DNA from 2 places in the Mycobacteroides abscessus ATCC 19977 genome. Region 2 is predicted to be linked to the other one. Evidence: predicted binding sites of a transcription regulator. Region 2 holds the regulator's gene; the other holds the start of a gene.
What was found. Region 2 encodes LexA, which represses DNA repair genes until DNA is damaged. Its sites were predicted from a motif close to CGAACANNTGTTCG; they were not measured.
Positions count from the first base shown of each region.

Region 1: the regulator LexA is predicted to act here: its motif matches at 1,917-1,930, upstream of MAB_RS18770 (error-prone DNA polymerase).

Region 1 is NC_010397.1:3,757,771-3,761,150, reverse strand. Features, by position in the region: gene MAB_RS18785 (nucleotidyltransferase domain-containing protein) at 1-155, opposite strand, end outside; gene MAB_RS18780 (TetR/AcrR family transcriptional regulator) at 152-751, opposite strand; gene MAB_RS18775 (alpha/beta hydrolase) at 815-1,792, opposite strand; gene MAB_RS18770 (error-prone DNA polymerase) at 1,944-3,380, shown strand, end outside.
Region 2 is NC_010397.1:3,088,977-3,092,356, reverse strand. Features, by position in the region: gene MAB_RS15425 (molybdopterin guanine dinucleotide-containing S/N-oxide reductase) at 1-68, opposite strand, end outside; gene MAB_RS15420 (acyl-CoA dehydrogenase family protein) at 209-1,363, shown strand; gene MAB_RS15415 (GNAT family N-acetyltransferase) at 1,370-1,903, shown strand; gene lexA (transcriptional repressor LexA) at 1,900-2,574, opposite strand; gene MAB_RS15405 (LysM peptidoglycan-binding domain-containing protein) at 2,817-3,329, shown strand.

The sequences.
Region 1 (3,380 bases), 670 kb from region 2:
AAGTCACCACGGTAATAGATCGCCAGATCCCAATCACTATCCGGACGATGAGTTCCCTGGGCGCGGGAGCCGCCCAATGTCACCGCTTCGACGGCCGGTAGCGCGGCCAGGTTGTCGGCGACGGAACCCAGGAAAGCTGAGTCGGATGTGGTCATCGGGCTGCGGCGCTGACGAGGGCCTCGACCGCCGCGATGAGTGCGGTGCGGTGCGTTGCCAGGCGCTCAGGGGAGAAGGGCTCGGAAGCCGCGAGACCACGCAGGGCCGGCGACGCCCCGAGCCATGCTGTGGTCAGCCCGAGCGTGAGAGCCAAGATATCGGCCGGTTCCACATCCCCGGCAGATAATCCTGTTTGGGCGATTGCCGCGACTTTCGCCGCATACGCCGAGGTTTCCGCCGGGCCGGCGGCGGGTCGTTCCAGCTGGGCCCAGGTGGCCAGCCGCAGATGCTCGGGATGCTTGATCAGGTGGTCGAACAATGCGCCCGCATAGCCCGGCAGGTCTTCGGGGGTGAAGGGGACGGCCTCGGACATCTGCTGGATGGAGTGGGCGACGACGATGTCGAACAACGTCTCCTTGTTGGTGTAGTAGACGTACAGCAGCCGCTTGTTGGCCTCTGCTGCCGCGCCGATCCGATCGACGCGGGCACCGGCGAGCCCATGCTCCGCGAACTCCGCATACGCGGCGTCGAGCAGCCGCTTCTTGGTGGCAGAGGCGTCGGGCGGCACCCTATGAGCGTAGAGGTAGTCCGCCATTGATTTCGTCAGCACACCGGTTGGGCAGCGGTTTTGCCCGCTTGCCCAACCGGTGTGCCCCCGTTAGGCCAGGTGACTGTTGAACCACTCGGCGATATGTCCGACGGTGCGGTCGACGATGTCGGGCTGGTCGTAGTACTGGAAGTGATTGGTGCCGTTCTCCCAGATGAGCTTCTTGTCGGTGGTGGGGATCGACTCGAAATGGCGTCGGGCGGCCGCCGGGTTCATGCAGGTATCGGAGTGGATGACCAGTGCGGGCTTTTCCAGCGTGGCGACTCCGGGCGCAGTGCTGTAATCGAAGTGGTCGAGGTCGCTCATGATCGCGTAGCGGTTCTCCCAGCCCTTGAGCGTCCACGATCCGTACCAGCTCCACACCAGCGGACCGGGTAATCCCGCATCGGATCCGGCGACGGGGTCGCCGAGATCGGGTGAAACCAGGGGCGCGTAGATGACCTCGCCCGTCTGCTCGTATCGCGCCTTGGCATCGCGGGCACGTTCGAGGCGGGCGGCAAGCAGCGATTCGAGCTGTGCGGTGGTCGGCGCGGTGGCGGGGTCAAACGGGTTTTCGCTGACACCGGCGGCGATCATGAACAGGTCGGTTTCGTGGTCTCGGTAGTAACCTGTCACCGAGGCGACGGCCTTGATCCGGTTGTCGTATGAGGCGATATCCAGCATCTCGGGCCCGCCTTGGCAGACACCCGCCCCGAAGATGCGTGATGCGTCGACGTCCTCACGGGTGAGTAGGTAGTCGATGGCCGCCACCGCGTCTTCGTTTTTCATCTTCGGGTTCTCGAGGCGGCGCGGGGTGCCCCCGCTTTCGCCCACGGTGCGCGGATCGAACGCCAGAGCCAGGAATCCTTCGTCGGCCAGCCGGGTGGCGTAATGGATCGGTGCCTGCTCCTTCTCGAAGGAATAGGGGCCGAGCAGCACGACGGCGGGGAAGGGGCCGTCGCCGTGGGGGCGGTGGACAACACCGACGATGTCCACGCCATGCGAGGGGAAGGTGACCTTTTCGGGGGTGTAGTTACCGTGATGTGGCATTAGCTTCTCCGGGTTCTCGGTGAGGTGCTTTTGGTCTATTGGGAGTGTTCTGGCTCCATCAGCATACATTTTATGTATCTAGTTAGTTACCTTGCTGAGATCCGGGCTGGACAATAGTGAGAATCGAACAAATGTTCGATATTCTGTCGGAGTGGGCTGGTCACAAGGTCCGCCAACCTGGGCGGAGATGGAGCGCGTGCTCGACGGGCGCCTCAATCCGCACGCCCCACCGGGTGACGGTGGGGATGGGCCGGCATGGAGCCGAAAGCGACAGCCTTACGAACCGCCACCGCGGGAACGCGGGCGATCGGTCGTGCCGTACGCGGAGTTGCACGCGCATTCGGCATTCAGTTTTCTCGACGGTGCCAGCCTGCCGGAGGAGATGGTGCAGGAGGCCGCACGCCTGGATCTCAAGGCGCTGGCCATCACCGACCACGATGGTTTCTACGGGGTCGTGCGTTTCGCGGAAGCCGCCAAGGAATTGGGACTGCCCACCGTGTTTGGGGCGGAACTATCTCTTGGGGGGCAGGGCAATACCGAGGATTCGGTACATCTGCTGGTATTGGCTCGTGGCCAGGAGGGGTATCGGAGGTTGTCGCGGCAGATGGCCGGCGCGCATCTGTCGGGTGGAACGCCCAAAGACCGGAAGGGCAAGCCACGCTATGACCTTGATGCACTCACCGAGGCGGCCGGAGGGCACTGGCACATCCTGACCGGGTGCCGTAAGGGTCACGTGCGACGGGCACTCGCGGGCGGCGGTCCTGTTGCTGCGGAGAGGGCGCTGGCCAATCTGGTGGACCGATTCGGTGCCGATCGCGTCAGCATAGAGCTCAACAGACACGGTCACCCGGGCGAAGACGAACGCAACGCGGAGCTGGCCGCGTTGGCCCGGGGCTTCGGTGTCGGCGTTATCGCCACCACGGCAGCACATTTCGCGACGCCCGAGAGCGGGCGCCTGGCCATGGCGATGGCGGCGGTGCGGGCGCGTAAGAGCCTTGATGACGCCGCGGGCTGGTTGGATCCGGTGGGCGGGGCTCATCTGCGTTCCGGTGATGAGATGGCGCGATTGTTTTCTCACTATCCGGAGGTGGTGACGGCGGCCGCCGAGCTGGGGGAGGAGTGCGCCTTCGATCTGCGGCTCATTGCCCCACAGTTGCCGCCGTTCGACGTCCCGTCCGGCCACACCGAGGACAGTTGGTTGCGGCATCTGGCCCTTGAGGGTGCCGCGCGCCGATACGGTCCCCGGGCGGGTGCGCAGAAGGCCTATGCCCAAATCGAGCGTGAGCTGGAAATCATTGCGCAGCTGAATTTTCCGGGCTATTTCCTGGTGGTGCATGACATCACGCAGTTCTGTCGCCGCAGCGATATCCTGTGTCAGGGCCGTGGTTCTGCCGCCAACTCGGCGGTCTGCTATGCGCTCGGGGTCACCAATGTGGACCCGGTGGACAATGGTCTGCTGTTCGAACGGTTCCTGTCGCCGGCCCGTGACGGGCCGCCGGATATCGATATCGATATCGAATCGGACGAACGGGAACAGGCCATCCAGTACGTCTACAACAAGTATGGCCGTGAGTATGCGGCTCAGGTG
Region 2 (3,380 bases):
TCGCCGTCCCGGACCTCGGGGGTGAACGCGCCCCAGTGGGTGTGGGAAAGCCGTGCCGAGCCACTCACCTGAACAGCGGAAAACGCGGGCCTGATCACCTGAATGACTCTAGGCTTTCTGTCCGACGAAACCGGGCAGGCGAGTACCGACCGACCAGTGGGTTGGTATACATTCTGCCAAGTACGTAAATCCAAACCGGAAGGTGATCATGGCCGGCGCCGTTAAGTTCAAACGCACCATTTTCGAACCCGAGCACGAACTGTTCCGCGAGTCGTTCAAGACCTTCCTGGATCGGCACGCTGAGCCGTACAAGGAGGAGTGGGAGAAGAACAAGATCGTCGACCGTGCACTGTGGGTCGAGGCCGGCAAACAGGGCTTCCTGGGCACCGACATGCCCGAGGAGTTCGGTGGCGGTGGTCTTATCGATTTCCGCTACAACACGATCATCACCGAAGAGGTGACCAAGGGACGCCACACCGGCGTCGGATTCAGCCTGCATAACGATGTCGCCGGCCCGTACTTCCGGGACCTGGCCAATGACGAGCAGAAGGCCCGCTGGTTCCCCGGCTTCTGTTCCGGCGAGCTGATTTCGGCCATCGCCATGACCGAGCCCGGCACCGGAAGCGATCTGCAGGGCATCAAGACCCGCGCCGTCAAGGACGGCGATCATTACATTCTCAATGGCGCAAAGACCTTCATCACCAACGGCATCAACGCCGACCTGGTGATCGTGGTCGCACAGACCGATCCGGAAAAGGGCGCGCTGGGTTTCTCGCTGATCGTTGTGGAGCGCGGCATGGAGGGCTTCGAACGCGGCCGCAAGCTCGACAAGGTCGGTCTGGATGCTCAGGACACCGCCGAACTGTCCTTCACCGACGTCCGGGTGCCTGCGGCCAACCTGCTGGGTGAAGAGGGTCAGGGCTTCATCTACCTGATGAAGAACCTGCCGCAGGAGCGTATGTCGATCGCCGTCATGGCGGCCGCCGCGATGGAGTCGGTGCTCGAAGAGACCATTGCGTACACGACCGAGCGCAAGGCATTCGGCAAGCCCATCAAGAGCTTCCAGAACAGTCGTTTCCTGCTCGCCGAGCTGGCCACCGACGCAACGGTCATCCGGGTCATGGTCGACGAGTTCATCTCGTTGCTCAACAAAGAAGAGCTGAGTGTCGAGCAGGCCGCGATGGCCAAGTGGTACAGCACCGAGAAGCAGGTCCACCTGATCGACCGCTGCCTGCAGCTGCACGGCGGGTACGGCTTCATGCGCGAGTACCCGGTGGCCCGGGCATACATGGACTCCCGTATCCAGACGATCTACGGCGGCACTACCGAGATCATGAAGGAGATCATCGGGCGTTCGCTCTAGTCGCCCATGCACATTCGTGACGCGACGGCCGCCGATGCGGCCGCGTGTGCGGCAATCTATGCGCCGTATGTGACCGATACGGCCATCTCGTTTGAGGAGGTGCCGCCGTCGGATGCTGTTCTTGCCGAACGCATCCAGACGGCGGCCCACCGACATGCCTGGCTCGTCGCCGAGGATGGCGGGGAAATTCTCGGCTACGCGTATGCGGCGCCGTGGAAGTCGCGCACTGCCTACCAATGGGCCTGTGAGGTCAGTGTCTATGTCGACGGCGCGCGCAGGCAGCGCGGCACCGGACGCCAGTTGTACACAGCGTTACTCGGCCGGCTACGGGAGCTGGGTTATCGCACCGTGCTCGCGGTTGTCGTCACACCCAATGCGGCGAGTGAAAAGCTGCACCGGACAATGGGATTCGAGCAGGTCGCGCTGTACCGGCGGATTGGATACAAGCTGGGCAGCTGGCATGACGTCACGCATTTTCAGCTGTTCTTGACCTCCGCCGGCGATTCCCGCGCGCCGGGGCCGGCGCCCGGGGAGGCCTAGACCTTCCGGATAACGGTGACGACCTTGCCCAGAATGGCGGCGTCGTTGCCGGGAATCGGCTCGAAGAGTGGATTGTGCGGCATCAGCCAGACCTGGCCCGATGTCCGCTTGAACGTCTTGACGGTCGCTTCTCCGTCGATCATCGCGGCCACGATGTCGCCGTTGTCGGCCACGTTCTGCTGGCGGACCACCACCCAGTCGCCGTCGCAGATCGCGGCGTCCACCATCGACTCGCCAACCACCTTGAGCAGGAACAACGAGCCCTCGCCGACAAGCTCGCGGGGGAGTGGGAACACATCTTCGACGGCCTCCTCGGCGAGGATGGGACCGCCGGCGGCAATGCGCCCGAGCACAGGCACGAATGTCGGCTCCGGCAGGTCGCCCGAGCCGATCACGTCGGTGGTCGCCGATGGAGTGCCCGCGTCATCGATTCCCCGAACATCAACGGCGCGTGGACGATTGGGATCACGCCGCAGAAAGCCCTTCTGTTCAAGGGTGCGTAGTTGGTGGGCGACTGACGAGGTGGAGGTGAGCCCGACGGCGTCTCCGATTTCGCGGATGCTCGGGGGATAGCCCCGCTCATTCACCGATGCGCGGATGACCTCCAGGATGGTCCGCTGGCGCTCGGTCAGTGAACCGGTGGCGGGTCCCTTGCTGGGTGTATCGCTCATGGGCCCGAATCTAGCCCTGTCGACGGCATATATCAAACATGTGTTCGATGCGTGTCGCAAATAGGGGGCGCCGGGTCGCCCCGGGAGGGTAACGGGGCAGGTCAGCAGCACTTGTCGGTGTCGGATGCTACAAATCGATCACATGTTCGGACGTCGAACACATGATCGAGTACATTCGAACATAAGAGCGAACGGGTTAACCGATCGACAGGACAGATCGACAGGACAGGAAGGGCATACCGATGAGCACAAACGTTCTCACCCCGCCGCGTAGTTCTCACGCTCGCGAGGGTGCGCCGCGCGAGTACGCCCCGCCGGCACGCGCGTACAGTGCGGAGTACCCATTGACTCAGCGCCGGGCGCTGCCGGTGCGCACCGTCGCCTATCGGCGGCCTGCCGGCCGACCGGTTGCCTACCGCGGTAACGGCATCCGTGTGTCGGGGGTAGCGCATCGCGTACATCGTCGCCGCCCGGTGAGCCTGAAGGCCACCATCGTTGTCGCGGTGGGGGCCGCGGTGGCGACGATGTGGCTGTTGATGCTCGGCCAGGTCAGCGCCGCGGGCATCGGGGGAGCGGGCGTGCCGGACCGCCTTGCGGTTGTGCAGGTCGCTCCCGGAGAGACCCTGGCCGACGTCGCGTCGCGTGTCGCGCCTGAGGCGCCACGCTCGGCGGTGGTGTCCAAGATCCGCGAACTCAATGAACTTGATTCGGCGACAGTGCAAGCCGGTCAGACGCTGGTTTCCCCGGTCGGCTGATCGGCACACGGACGTGACCTTCGGGCGTGCGGGAGCACGGGTATCCTCGAC